One region of the Nostoc sp. 'Lobaria pulmonaria (5183) cyanobiont' genome, then DNA from elsewhere that is predicted to be linked to it. Evidence: predicted binding sites of a transcription regulator. Region 1 holds the regulator's gene; the other holds the start of a gene.
What was found. The regulator NtcA, encoded in region 1, controls nitrogen genes in cyanobacteria. The targets are predictions, from matches to a motif close to TNTGTANNNNNNNNTACANA.
Positions count from the first base shown of each region.

Region 2: a site for NtcA is predicted at 4,010-4,029, ahead of NLP_RS28125 (DUF3155 domain-containing protein). Genes of this name have one in related genera too.

Region 1 is NZ_CP026692.1:5,197,735-5,205,489, forward strand. It holds gene NLP_RS22880 (SLBB domain-containing protein) at 1-862, opposite strand, end outside; gene NLP_RS22885 (ABC transporter ATP-binding protein) at 1,360-2,343, opposite strand; gene hisB (imidazoleglycerol-phosphate dehydratase HisB) at 2,529-3,164, opposite strand; gene fabI (enoyl-ACP reductase FabI) at 3,280-4,056, opposite strand; gene ntcA (global nitrogen regulator NtcA) at 4,436-5,107, shown strand; gene NLP_RS22905 (DUF3084 domain-containing protein) at 5,276-6,766, shown strand; gene NLP_RS22910 (Holliday junction resolvase RuvX) at 6,897-7,349, shown strand; gene NLP_RS22915 (DUF3146 family protein) at 7,409-7,672, opposite strand.
Region 2 is NZ_CP026692.1:6,335,825-6,343,579, reverse strand. It holds gene NLP_RS28135 (protein kinase domain-containing protein) at 1-2,295, shown strand, start outside; gene NLP_RS28130 (GAF domain-containing sensor histidine kinase) at 2,416-3,771, opposite strand; gene NLP_RS28125 (DUF3155 domain-containing protein) at 4,058-4,375, shown strand; gene NLP_RS28120 (cofactor assembly of complex C subunit B) at 4,826-5,356, opposite strand; gene NLP_RS28115 (PadR family transcriptional regulator) at 5,409-5,756, opposite strand; gene NLP_RS28110 (DUF3611 family protein) at 6,413-6,991, shown strand; gene NLP_RS28105 (hypothetical protein) at 7,309-7,629, shown strand.

The DNA of each region.
Region 1 (7,755 bases):
CAGTGGGGCTGGCAGTGCCACTGTTAGGGGTTGCGCCCACTTGGCTATCTGTATTACCTGGGGTGACAAGATACGAACCAGGACGGTTAACTTCACCAATAATTGTTACTGTGCGGGGTGTGGTTTGACTGGCGGCAAAGTTAGCTGCAAATATATTGCGAGATTCTGCGACGTTGAAGTTGGTTGCTGTTGGCACAACTATAGTGTCTCCATCCCGCAAGGTAATATCCTGCGATAAGTTGCCTGTTTGAATGAGTTCCTTCAAATTGAGGGTGACAGCTTGCTCTGAAGAACGTCCTATCTTACGCCGTAATTGAACTTGAGTCACATCCGCAGCTAAAGTCACCCCCTGCGCTGTTGTTAATGCGGCTAATACAGTGGGGTATTGTACACCTGGATTGTTCCCAGCGCCACCGCTCAAGCTTAGAGTGTAAGCTCCAGGACGTGTCACCTCTCCAGCAACGAAAATATTGATGGGACGAGGCGATAACAGATTGACTGAGATCAAGGGACGTTTGAGGAAGCGAGCATATCTTCTAGCTATTTCATCAGAAGCTTGTTCAGTTGTTAGCCCTAGTACGGACACACTGCCAATTAAAGGTAGGTTGATTGCTCCACCTGGGGGAATTTGGTATTCACCTGTATATTCAGGTACTTCAAATACATTTACACGGATGAGATCGCCGCCTCCCAATGAATAATTAGTATCTAATTGTGTTTGTATGATTGGTGGTTGTGTAGTTGGTGGTAATGGTTGTCCCTGAGCAAGACTGGCAGATGACACAGCGGCATTGACAGCAGTTAAAAAAGCCATACCTACAGCTGGCTGAATTAGGAATTTAGACAAACTTTTGTTAAGCATATTTACCTGAGACTCTGAAACTACAATCAATAAAGTACTGTCTAAACATTTTTATTTTGACTATACCTAAATATTCAAGTTCCCCGACACTCTTATTTTCCTAGAAAAGTGTGATTTTCCGGAGTAAATTTGTTTATTGAACTTAAATTTTTAGTGAAGTTAGCTTAAAGTTAATGTTGCTTGAATAGAGCAATATCAAAAAATATAGGATTTACGCAACTAAACCCAGTTTCTACAAGAAATTGTCTGTTAGCCAACAATCAAGTAGTGACGAATAAAGTTTTCTTGTCAAAGTTAATTTGATGATATTTAAAATCTGCGATGAGTAGTAAGGGACTACTAAAATTAGGAACAAGTTCATTAAATAAATACAAATAACCTTGAAAAGATGTCGGATTTCATTTTTTGTGGATTGTGTTGGGTAAAGAGAACTTAAAAAGGCAGAATTTGGGTTTTGTTCTTCAAGCCAGTCGACAATTTACTATTTGGCAATAAGACTAATTCAATGAGTTGTTTTTTCTTTGGATTTGTTGAATAAAAAATTCTTCTAGGGAGTGACGTGACAAGTTAATGGCGATAATTTTACCTTCCATGAGACGAAGACTGGCAAGAAAATCATAGTAATCATCTTGTAGTGTACCGTGCCAGGAACCATCAGGCTCAAATATGAGAGTGGGTATCCATTTTTTGAGAATTTCCCAGTGACCACCTTGACCTTTGACGTGATATGTGTCGCCTACGCCTAAGAGTTCATTGAGGGAACCAGAGCAAATTAGTTCACCTTGAGCGAGGATGGCAATGCGATCGCAAATCTGTTCTACTTCACTCAGAATGTGGCTATTAAAAAAAATTGTTTTACCAGCAGCTTTGAGCGCCAGAATAATTTCTCGCATTTGGTAGCGTCCCACTGGATCGAGACCAGACATCGGTTCATCCAGAAAAACTAAATCTGGCTCATTAATTAATGCCTGTGCCATACCAACACGCTGTAGCATTCCTTTGGAATAGCGACGCAGGAGCTTTTTACGGGCATCGGCTTGGGATAAACCGACTAATTCCAGTAGTTGGGGAATCCGCTGGCGTTGGACACTTTGGGGAATTTGGAATAACCCAGCAGCAAGCTGCAAAAACTCCCAACCAGTGAGATAGTCATACAAATAGGGATTTTCTGGTAGATAGCCAATATGTTGCTTAACACTGCGATCGCCTATTGGTTTACCCAACAACGATCCCCGTCCAGAGGTGGGATGAATAATTCCCAGCAATAATTTTAAAAGGGTGGTTTTACCAGCACCGTTAGGCCCCAGCAACCCAAAGGTTTCGCCTTTGTAAACTGTTAAAGAACAGTTTTTGAGAGATACTACTTTTTGATTTAGCCAAAAACCAGTGCGATAGACTTTTCGCAACTCAGAAGTTAGGACTACTGGCGGAATGTCTGTCGTATTAAGTTGAGAATTAGGGTCATCTGCAACAGACTTCATCTCGGTTAAATAACTATTTATCAGCTTGGTATTAATTAAAAATTACCCAGTAGGCTGATAATAACCATCACCAAGCTGTGTGTCAATTATCGTGAACTGAGGACTGGGGATTGGGGACTAGGAAGACAAGGGTAGAGTTTTCCCGATGCCCAATGCCCAATGCACAATATCCAATTTGACTCCTTTCATAGAACTCCCTTAGAACTGGGAATTAAGCCAGCACGTCGGGGATCAATTTCCACCGCCAGCCGCGTTGCTCTTGCAAAGGCTTTAAATGTCGCTTCAATAATGTGATGGGAATTAATACCATCCAATTGTCGAATGTGCAATGTCATTTGACTATGGTTCACCAAAGCCACAAAAAATTCTCGCACCAGTTGGGTGTCATAGGTTCCTACCCGCTGAGTAGGAATTTGCAAGCCGTAGCTGAGGTGAGGACGTCCAGAAAAGTCTAGTGCTACCTGAACTAAGGCTTCATCCAATGGTGCAAGAAAATTACCAAAGCGGACAATACCTTTTCTGTCGCCTAGTGCTTGGTTAAAAGCTTGCCCTAAAGTAATGCCTACATCTTCGTTAGTGTGATGATCGTCAATTTCCCAGTCTCCCTTGGCTTGGACATCAATATCAATCAGCCCGTGGGAGGCAATTTGATGCAACATGTGATCCAAAAACGGAATACCTGTTGCTGCTGTGCAAGTTCCTCTACCATCCAGGTTGATGGTAACTTGCACATTCGTTTCACCAGTGGTGCGGTGAACAGTGGCAATCCGAGGGGTTTCAGTTAAGCGATCGTAGTTTAAATTAATTTTGCTGATTTGCATAGGAAATTGGACATGGGGAATAGGGCATGGGGCATGGGGAATGAGAAATGGACAAGAATTTTACTAATACTCAATTCCCAATGCCCAATCCTCAATGCCCCATGCCCAAATTATCTTACATTCCCATAATTTCATATCCTGCATCTACATAGAGAATTTGTCCGGTAATGCCGCTGGACAAATCACTACACAAGAAAGCCACAGCGTTGCCTACTTCTAATTGAGTGACGGTACGTCGTAGGGGAGCTACTTCTTCTACATGATGAATCATATCCAAAATCCCACCCACTGCTGAAGATGCCAAAGTGCGGATGGGGCCTGCGGAGATGGCATTCACGCGAATATTTTGCGGACCTAGTTCAGCAGCCAGGTAACGCACACTAATTTCTAACCCCGCCTTGGCAATTCCCATGACGTTGTAGTTAGGGATTGCCCTAACACCACCTAAATATGTCAGAGTGACGATACTACCTCCCTCTGTCATCAAAGGTTTAGCTGCACCACTTAACTGCACTAGTGAGTAGGTGCTGATTTCTAAGGCGGTGTTAAAGCCAGAACGAGAGGTTTGGCTAAAATCTCCAGTTAAATCGTCTTTGCTTGCAAAGGCCAGACAATGGATCAGAATATCTAACTTTCCCCACTGTTCGCGGATTGTCTCAAAGGTAGATTTAATTTGATCTTCATCTTGGACATTACAGGGAAGAAATAAGCTGGGGTTGAGGGGTTCTACCAATTCTGCAACTTTTTTCTCCATCTTGCCGCGTTCATCCGGCAGGTAGGTGATACCCAGGTTTGCTCCGGCTTTGTGCAGTTGTTGGGCAATGCCCCAGGCGATCGAGCGGTTATTGGCAATACCTGTAACAAGGGCATTTTTTGCAGTCAGATTTAGCATAGAAATTGTTAATGCGATCGATCATTAGGAGCATACTAGAATCTGAGGCACGTTTTGTCTTTGTTTTATACAGGATTGACAAAAATGAATATTGCTAACGGTGTTTACTGTGAGAAAAATCTTGATTTTTTATAAAGATATTCTCAAGATATCTTTATTTGTTCTTCAAAAAACCTTTTGAATACAGCTATTGGAACTACTTATCAACAATTAGTAGCTGAAAGGATCAACAATTATGTATCATTATAAACAAAGAGTTATGAAGAGATTTGTTTGAGTATAGGAAAGTACAGAAAGGTTGACGGTGCTTTATTCATTTTTCGGGTGTATTCTTAGGTAATCAGTTTTTGTTTTTCCGGCATTGGGTAGGGGAAGGGAGATGATCGTGACACAAGATAAAGCCCTAGCAAATGTTTTTCGTCAGATGGCGACCGGGGCGTTTCCGCCAGTTGTGGAAACGTTTGAACGCAATAAAACGATCTTTTTTCCTGGCGATCCTGCCGAACGAGTTTATTTTCTTTTGAAAGGTGCTGTTAAACTTTCCAGGGTGTACGAGGCAGGAGAGGAAATAACGGTAGCGTTGCTGCGGGAAAACAGTGTTTTTGGTGTATTGTCATTGCTGACAGGAAATAAGTCGGATCGGTTTTACCATGCGGTTGCATTTACTCCTGTGGAATTACTGTCAGCACCAATTGAACAGGTAGAGCTAGCACTCAAGGAAAATCCAGAATTATCAATGTTAATGCTGCGAGGTCTGTCTTCGCGAATTTTACAAACAGAGATGATGATTGAAACTCTCGCTCACCGAGATATGGGTTCTAGGTTAGTGAGTTTTTTGTTAATTCTTTGTCGAGATTTTGGCGTTCCTTGTGCAGATGGGATCACAATTGATTTGAAGTTATCTCATCAAGCGATCGCAGAAGCAATTGGTTCAACTCGTGTTACTGTCACCAGGCTACTGGGAGATTTGCGTGAAAAAAAGATGATTTCTATTCACAAAAAGAAGATTACTGTGCATAAACCTGTTACCTTAAGTAGGCAATTCACATAAAAACAATTGGAGAAAGGGGAGTCGGCGCGTGTTGTATTTTGAAAGATGACACTAATAGCTAGAGGTAAATCTAAAATTGAATAATTTCAGCTATTGCCAATTTCCACTTCTCCACAGACAATGCTTAAAAGTAGTAGGCTGTATCTGGAAGGATTTCGGTAGCTAAAGATGACCACCGGATACATCCTCATCGCAGCAATTTTGATTCTGGGAGGCGTAATTGCCACCGTGGGCGATCGCATCGGCACACGAGTTGGCAAAGCCCGCCTCTCACTTTTTAAGCTCCGTCCGAAAAACACTGCTGTACTAGTAACAATTTTTACTGGTGGTTTGATTTCAGCATCAACTTTAGGGATTTTATTCGCTGCCGACGAAGGCTTGCGAAAAGGAGTCTTTGAGTTAGAGGATATTCAAACAGACCTTAGACAGAAGCGGGAACAGCTAAAAACCGCAGAAACTCAGAAAAGTCAGGTAGAGAGTGAGCTAAACCAAGCAAGAATTGCCCAAGCAAAGGCACAACAAGACTTGCAGGCAATTAATCAATCCTTGCAGGCGGCAAATGCCAAACAGAGGCAAACACAAGCTCAGTTGAACCGCACAATTAGTCAGCAAGCCCAAACCCAAACTCAACTCCAACGCACTCAAGGTCAGCTAGATCGGGTGGTAACTCAATACCAAAAAGCCATAGCTGAATTGCAAAGTGTTTACGACCAGAGAAAGGCACTACAGGCGGCAGTTGAACTACTGAAGACAGAACGTCAAAGACTGTATGCCGAAGCGAAAAAAGCCATTGACGAAGCTAAAACAGCAATTGAAAAACGCGATCGCGAACTTGCTAACCGTCAAGAAGCCATAGAACAGCGCGATCAAAAAATTGCCCAACTGGATCAACTAATTCAAAAACGTAATGTAGAAATTACAGCACGAGAGCAAGTGATTGCCAAACGAGAATCGCGCCTCAAAGAATTGGAAGCACAACAGGAGGAACTAGAACAGGAAGTTGCCAGGCTGGAAAAATATTATCAGTCCTACCGCGACCTGCGTTTGGGTAAGCTGGCCTTAGTTCGCGGTCAAGTTCTGTCCGCTGCTGTCATTCGTGTTACTCAACCTGCTGCTGCTCGTCAGGCAGTGGTACAACTTTTACAAGAAGCCAATCGCAACGCCAACCTTGAATTAAGCGAACCTGGTGCAAATCCTGCAAATGTAGAGCTACTGCGTGTGACCCAGGATAGAGTCGATCAATTGAGCAAGCAGATTGGCGATGGTAAAGAATACGTCGTGCGAATTTTCTCTGCTGGTAATTACGTCAGGGGAGAAAAGCAGATAGAATTTTTCGCGGATACAGCCCAGAATCAACTAGTTTTTTCAGGAGGCGCGGTGCTAGCTACGACTACTGCTGATTCCAAAACCATGACATCTTATCAGTTACAGCAGCGCCTAGAAATACTGATTTCTGCTTCCCAATTTCGTGCCCGTAATGCCGGAATTGTCGAAAATGTCCAAGTAGAAGGGACTTTTCTGCGCTTTGTCAGCCAACTAAGACAGTATAATCAACCCTTGGAGATCAAAGCGATCGCAGCAGAGGATACTTATACAGCCGGGCCATTGAGAGTAAAATTGGTGGCAATAGTTAACGGAAAAATTATTTTTAGTACTTAAAAAATTATTTGTACGCTGTTATTAGTAAGATTTAAATATATTGAACAGCAGCCAAAATAGTTGCTGTAGCTGGATTTTTTATTTAGCAGACACGACGCGAACATTTCTAATTTTTAATTTTTAATTTATTATGAATTTCCGTGAATTTTCACCAACGCAACCAGTCATCTTGGGGTTTGATCCAGGTCGAGATAAATGTGGTTTAGCGGTGATGGGACTGGATCGGCAACTGCATTATCATCAGGTCGTGCTAGCAAAAGAGGCGATCGCTACCATTGAGACACTGCGTCAAAGGTTTCCGATCTCTTTGATGGTCATGGGCGACCAAACTACAGCCAAACAGTGGAGAGAGAAATTATATCAAGAATTGACAGAACCCCTGAGCATTATTTTAGTGGATGAGCGCTACACAACCTTAGAAGCACGCGATCGCTATTGGCAAATGTTCCCGCCCAAAGGGTTAATAAAGCTATTGCCACAGGGTCTACGACAGCCACCAAGACCCATAGATGACATTGTTGCCATCCTTTTAATCGAAAGATACTTAAATCGCCTCACTGAATCAGCAGCCAGCCAATTTTAAATTTTTTCTTCAATCCAAAATCTAAAATCCAAAATCCAAAATTGAATAACTCCTAAGTTTTAAAGTTCCGCCCGAATCGTAAAAGCATAGTCTCCTCCAGGCTCTAGCTGGTAATCTTGTTGCTCTAAGAATCGACCGAGGGGTTCTTTGATCAAGGCGCGACCTTGGGAAGGCTTGACGGCAAGTTCTCCCCGGCGAAAATGCCACTGGAAATGCCACTCAAACTCACCTGCACTCACTTCGCCCTCAAGGAAGCCGTGTTGCCAGGATTGGCGGGTAATTCTGACATGGGCAATGGTTTCTGGCAGACGTTTTGCACTCACAATGCTTTATGCCAAGTGTGGAATAACAGCCGATGATGTAGGCTATTTATTTTATTTACCAAACATATCTTAATTAAACAAAC
Region 2 (7,755 bases), 1.1 Mb from region 1:
GAAAGAGACGGTGAACAAAATACAGAAGAGGAAAAATCTCAACACCCTACTGGTGGGAAGCTTACAGGATATGAGATTCTTAGACAGATGACCTTTGAAGATCGTATAGCTAATATACTTCCATATTTAAAAGATATTGCTCAAGGTCTTGTAACTCTTCATAAAGCTGGTTTGTTACACCTCGATATGAAACCTGCAAATATTTTCGTAAACGAAGAGGGTTCTGAGGTTAAGGCTGTAATTGGCGATCTTGGTTTTCTGTTACCAAAAAGAGATCCAATAAATACATCTTTGCCAATAGCTAGTGCAGAGCTACCTCTTGGAACACGTCACTACCGTTCACCTGAACAAAAAGACTATTTTGATATTTGTGATGCGGATATTCAAGTAGATAGCGAAAACCAGAAAGTTGAGCTTATTAGTACCGATCCTAAACTTCGTGATTCAATTATTGGAAATAACGATTTTGTAGTTTTTAGTAAAAATAAAGAACAGTATGAAATTGAGTCAATCTCTATTGATGAAAACTCATCGATACGTATTTTTCTTAATGTAAATAATGAGATTATTAAGAATATTAATAACGATCATAAAACACAGATTTTATTGTACAAACGGCAAGGCATACAAACTGATCTATTTGGTTTGGGAGCTATTTTCTTTGATCTACTTACTTGTGGAGAATCGCCAGAGCGTTTTTATGATAACATTCGAGTAATTTATGACAAAAAGGAGAAAAAAGTTGATGAAATAATGGAAGACTATGAAAAAGTTTTTAGTCTTCAATCTAGTGAGCCAAGTTTAGTTCAGGTATTTGAACCTTTTAAGCTTCATAAAAATTCAACAACATATGCTCCTCGTGAAATTGTTGAGATTATTCTAAAGTGCATACTTTACAAAGCAGGAAACACTTTTTATACCCTTAGTGATGACAGTTCTGATAAAATAGCTGTGCAGCTTGTGCTTGATAAAATATTAGAATTGGAGCAGAGTAAAAATTTCGAATTTAGAAGAACAAATAATAGTCTTTATCGCCGCAATTGGGAAAAGGAAAATAATTCACCTACTCCAAGTTTTTTAGAAACACTCAAAGAACTACAGAACTTGGATAAGGATCAATTACCTGCTCGTTTTGTAAGAGGATTTTGGTATTTGGATAAAATATCTGAATTAGTTAATCGCTCTGTGCAATCTTCCTCTTCGCAGAATTCATTCTCCTTTAGTGAGTTACATCCTACAAACTTGGTTATTAGAGAAACAAATAGTGAACCAGAAAATCTAACTATAAGGTTTCAGGCATACAAGACGGAAGAGTATTATAAGAAAGATTTAAGAAGTGACTCTGTATATACAAAAATCACTCGTGATATGGGAAATCCTTTTGTTCCAAATTATTTAGCATTTCTGCGTCGGAAAATTAAAATTAAAGAATTAGAGAATAAACAATATGAATATCAATTTTTAGATTCGTCCTCTTATAGAAATAATATTGAAAAGGGAGATTGGATTATATTAAAACCTCAAAATAATACTACAAACATATTGTTGCAAGTTGAATCTTCAGAAGGCTCTAATTTAACTTATAAACACGTCTCGTTTAAGGAAGATAATAAAGATGAAGTATCGACAATTATAAACAATATTACTAATGGTGAGATAGTAAGGGAAGTTGTATACTACCAAAATATTGAACCTTGTGTTTATTATTTAAACATGATAGGAATTTATATATACAATATATTTTTCGTAGGTATTGAAAACAATACTTACAGTAAACCAGGAATAAATGATATAATTAATAGTCTTTTGACTATGAATAATTCTCTTAAGAATAAGAAGATAAATACAAGAGAACCATATAATGATAATGAGCAAAAAAAGAATTTTTTTGATAACCTTGCTTTCAGCAAGCAGCCAAAAAATGTAAAAATGTCTAAAATTAAAGAAATTCTTGAAAGAGTTGCTTATATGTATCTAAAACTAACTATTAAGGAAAGTGAGAATTCCTATTATAAGAGCGGTACAGAAGATAAGTTGCGAATTACTTCACTTCTTAAAGACATTGAGAAACTCAAGCAGAATATTACTGATTTTATCAATACCAATGACATCCAACCTGTCCTTCTTAGATCGTATGTTAGTGATGAGTCGCTTGAAGAAATACCAACACTGTCTAAATTAATAAATAATAGCCAGATAGGTGTATCTCTAGAGTTTGATAAGCTAACTTCTTCGCTCGTTGAAGTACAGTCAGGTAATATGACAATGCGCTTGGATGACATGCTAACTCTTTAAATGCTAACTATAATGTGAATAAATAGTTAGCTATTTGATTGTTAAAAATAATAATTTTAGGTTAGGATATTGAGCAGCGTTAAAGGTTAAAGGAAAATGGGATAACCCGTTCTGAATAGACTAACTTTTAGTTTCAGGCAACCAAATAATAAACGTAGTTCCCGGTGCATCGGGTGAAGTTAGCTTAGAGTTGATTGCAGGGCTGAAAACCTCGATTTCGCCCTGCATTTGCTCTATTAATTGTTTAGCGATCGCTAACCCCAAACCTGTGCCGGGGATTTCTGTTTGCGCTTGTACACCCCGATAATGCCGTTCTCCAAGATGCTCTAAATCCTGGGGTGGAATGCCTGGCCCGTTATCACTAATGACTATTCCCTGAAAATTAGCTTTTTCTTGCCCAGCCTGAATCAAAATTTTGCCGCCAGTGGGAGTATATTTTAAAGCATTATCAATAATGTTAGTTAACACCTCTCGTAATGCTTTGACGTTGGCACGCACTAGAGATGAATTCTCTTGAATTTCAGTTATTAGTTTTAGCTTTCGTTCTTGGGCGATCGCTTTGGCTGATATTAATAATGGTTCTAATATATCTGCTAACGAGCAGTCAACTGCTTTATCTCCCGTTCCCGGCAATAATAGCGGCGGTTTAGCGTCTTTTTGGATACTTGCTTCTACAAATACTTCATTTTTCGGCAGATGTAGTGGTGCTAAATCTGCCTCTGTCAAGTCAATTACTTGTTCAAATTGTTGCAGTAATTCTTTAAGGCGATCGCTTTCCCGGACAATACTATTTGCCACATCCCGGTTAGCGTCTGCTGGTCGTAGTCGCTTCAATAGCAGTTTGCCAAAAGTCCGCAACGCTGTTAATGGGTTACGAAACTGATGCAACAGGTTATCTAGCAAATCCCGCTGTTTTTCTTGGAGAATTTGTTGTTCATGCAACTGTTGCTCAAACCATGCTCGCCGCTGATCTAAAATACAAGCGATCGCTAATGTTTGGGCTATCCGTTGAATCTGACTTTGCTCGTGTTCATTCCATGCCCGGTCTTTCCTGCGTGTCACCAGTAACCCCATCATCACACCCTCATAAATCAGAGGTAAAACAATTTGGTTGCCACTAAGTAGGTATTCCTCATTAAGATCGGGTTGAGACGCGTCTGGTATGTCAGACTCCTGTGATGAAGTTGGAGATTCTGAAGCCGGTGTCAATAACCTTCCTTGATGATTGGGTAATATAAACGCATTTCCAACTTGAAGTTGCTTGTATGCCGTCGCTTCAATAGTTTCCTCTCCTTGGGGTAATAATGCTGTTTCCGGGTAAATCACCACAGGAATCAGTTTGGCATCGCCGGAAGGAGTATCTACCAATTCTTGTGTTAGGTACACAATACTTAAAGTCGCTCCCAGCCCTTGGGTTAGTAGCGCTATTTGCTCTCGACACAGAGCAAGAAAATCGGAACTGGCAGACATTAACATTTTTTAGCTTTTGCTCAAGATTATAGATTTTGAGTCATGATGTAAGAGAGGATACTTAATTTTTACCTCGCTCATTTAATAAAGCTTAACTAAAATTTTCTTAGAGATGGTTTCTACTAGGGGATTATATTCTTAGGTAATTTTGTTTTCTCTATGTTTCAAATATATTAACTTTCTTATATTAAAAGGTTAAAAACTATTGATATTCTGAACTAGAACCTATATAATGACGACGGATTTTGTAGCTATTACTACAATCTATAGCTTGAAAGAGGAGGACAATAGATTGGCAAGGAGACGCAAAAGGAAAAGTCGTCGTCGTCAGGAAGGACGGCGCATTTTGGAGCACGTGCCTCAATATAGCATCGAAAGTGGCGAAGAAAAGCCTGTGACAGCAGCGAGAAGATTCATTCAAGCTGAAGGGATTTTGCCACCAGCGTTGCTACTTGTAAAGCGAAATGAACACACTACAGATCGTTATTTCTGGGCAGAAAAGGGACTGTTTGGTGCTCAATACGTAGAGGAAAACCATTTCTTGTTTCCTAGTTTGAGGGTGTTAGAACCTTCACCAGGTCAAGAACCTCTTGCTTTAGCTAGTCGGTGAACCATAGATGGTCATCTTGAGCATTGAATGTGGCTCCTGACTACTATTAACTGGCAAAATTGCTAAGTTTATGCAAAATTTAATTTTTTTTTAGTTTGTAGCTGATTTGCCAGTAAATCTAGTCCAGGTAGTTGGAAAGTGAACCTATTTCAAACCATGCTAGATTGCATGGGTTGATACTACTTTGATCGTGCAGAAGGGAGTGGGTATAGAGCCAAGCGCGTCTAAAAGTGCTAGTAAAGTTGCGCTCTTATGCCGTAGATAGTTAAGTAAGCTCTGTCAATGAATTTAAGTTAATGAATTTAAATTTTTTCCCCACGACCAAAGTCGTGGGGAAAACTGACAAAGCAGCAATCTTGATTTTCTCCTGACTACTTTCCATTGCCTAAAGAGTAGGTTAGGTCAGAAGTCTGCATATCACAGTTAAAAGATGATCGCAAGAATCAACAATTATTTCCCAGGCTTGAGCTGTAGAGTCCTCTGCAACTCACTGAGTTCATCTCGATGGGCAACTACAGTTACCTTACTTGAGGAGGTTTGTTCGCTCTGAGTTGTTTCTACTTTGAGCGACACCTTCTCAAGTCTTCCAGATTTTTTCCAATAAAATAGACCACTTAAAGGCGACAGCAGTACCATCGCCAGAACAAGGGTACTGAGGCTAGGAAAAAGCAGGGATGCCACCAGAGATAGACAAACAATCCCAGTAGCTGCCAGTAAAGTCAGAAATATAGCTAAGAACCAGCTGGGGCGAACATTACCTTCAAAAGTTACCTGATTTTTTTCTCGGTCTACCACTGCCACTCGGTAAGACCGCGATCGAAAATACTCTTTTAATTGAGACATTAAAACAGCTTCATCTTGCTCAGAGACTAGTTGGGACATTTCTGTACGATCTTTAGTCGAGGCACGAATAAAGAAAAACAGCCCAACCGATAACAACAAGGTTAGCAGGAACGTAGATGGCAGAATAGCAGTATCCATAACTAATTGTTAGTGTTTGACTGGAGGAGACTTATTCATTATCAATTATTCGTTACTTTTTCCTCCTGTTGATGTAGTCAAGCCATTGAAAAGCTAAATCCTGAGCTTGAACTTGCCATTCGGGAGAAACTTGGTACATCCGCCTGGGGCGCCCCCGTCCTTCGAGTTTCTTCCAATATCCAGTGATTGCACTTTGGTCTTCCAGAAATTTAATTGCACTGTAAAGTACGGTATCTGAAAGCCGATAGACGGGATACTCAGTTTCTAATTGCTCGATCAACTCGGTTCCGTAGGATTCACCTTGTAATAAAACAGACAGTATGTAACAAACTGCTAGTTCCTGACAAAGGTAAGTTGGCGGAGGATTCTCAAAAAATTGATATATATCCTCAAGTTTCATGGTTAGTGAATGGCTAAAAAAATGCCTTAAGGTAAAGTCTACAATCCTTGTAGCCAGTATACAGTGCTACTACTACGTGAGTAATACATAATAAAGCTACTTAGACTAGATATCCATTGCGTAAACATCAAACAATTACCCACGCCTGTGAAGTTGTGGGGCGAGTTGGCGAGTTTTAGGAGTACAAAATAATGTACCCCACTCAAGCTCGATACGGTGTGGTGAGGAGCGAACAGACAGTGAGGAAGTCACTATCTTGGTGTTAACTGATGCCGAGCTGGTTAGAACTGCTTAAGCAATAAAATGCCATCGAAGAAATTTTACAGGTAAAATGCTATTTTGTCTGTAAAACTTAATAAACACTTTGTTTTACAGTGATTTTCCCAATGCAAATTCTAAAATCTTAAGCTAGGGGATATATCTGGGATCGAGCTGCTACGTCGGTAGACACACTTAAAGTAACTACTTCTGATTTCCACGATCGCAGAATTTCTTGTCTTATTTGGCAAGTGTGATAGTAAATTTATCAAAGAAGGCGCTAAAAACTAGGGGAAAGAAGACAAAAGAGGGGAGAGGTAGGGAAAGAACTCTTTGTGTCCCCTTGTCCCCTCGTCTTCGCGTCCCTTAATCAAGCACCCAGCATATTGGCGATCGCTATGTCACAAACTCCCGATGCCCCATCATCTTCCTCAACTCTTAGGGCAATTGCCCAAACTTTTCGCCTTATAGGTTGGATTAGCTTCTGGATTCAGCTAGTACTAGGCGTTGTTTCTAGCATAATTGTGTTGCTGTTCGCCATCTTTAATCAAAGATCTGGCAGTCCTACTAATAATCCTGGGACTGGTTTTGGTGTATTTTTAGCAATTTGTGGACTGGTTGTTTTGGGTGGGGGCATTTATTTAGCTTACCGTTACACTAGGATTGGCAAGCAATTGGAATCCTCTAATCCCAGCAACCGTCCTCGGAAAAGCGAGACTGTGCAAGTATTACGCTTAGGGGTGTGGGTGAATTTAGGAGGAACGCTAGTGACTCTTTTGGGGGCGCAGGCGATCGTTGGTACACTGGTAGCAAGATCCATTTCTCCCCAAGCTATAACTACCCAATTTTTTGACCCTACCCGAATTATTAGCGGTCTAGATATGCTTGTGGTGCAAGCAAACACTAACACGGTCTCAGCCCACTTTGCAGGGCTTATTGCGTCACTTTGGTTGCTCAATCGGATTAACCGACCCTAATATTATGAGTGCTGAGTTTTCAAAAGTCTAAAGAAGTTAATCATAATTTTTCCGAAACGGACAAAACTGGGTGTGAAGACAACTACATAATCCTTGAAAAACATCTTATTAGTACAGCACTGCGTAATTCAAATCAATGGAACGCTTGCGGTATAGGAATTACAAATTACGTTAGCGAGTCAGGAAAGCGGCACGCTGCGCGTAACAAGATCCCTGTAAAGGTACGAGCGTAATTAGGAATTTTGCCAAGCTGTAGTAGTAGGTGATGCCAAAACTAGCACAGGGATAATATGTACCTTTTTTAGAAGTCTGACATCATGAGAAATCAACCAGCACAGAAATTTAATCAAGACGTATGGAGATTTGGCGTACAGGTTTTCTTTAGTAGCATCGTATTGGGGCTGTGTATTTTCAAGCTTGGCTCGCCAGCAGAGGACGATAAGAATATTGCGCTTTACTGGGGTGGTTTATCAGGTGTGCTTGCATACTGGTTACCTTCACCTGGACAAACTAGAGACGATAAGGAACCACCGAATATCACTCAAAGGACGTTTGCAGCCGTTGATAACAATAATGGTAACGATCAGAGTCTTGCTCAGGTTTCTGAAACGACAGTGACTCAAAATACGAATTCATGATTGGTTTAATGCATTATATGGTTTCTTAGCCCTGGCAGTGATGCTAGGGTAAAATCTTGCTCAGAGATTGAGACTGATTTTTCTAATAAACTTTATTTTTGCAGTTACAGCAAAGCAAAATTACTA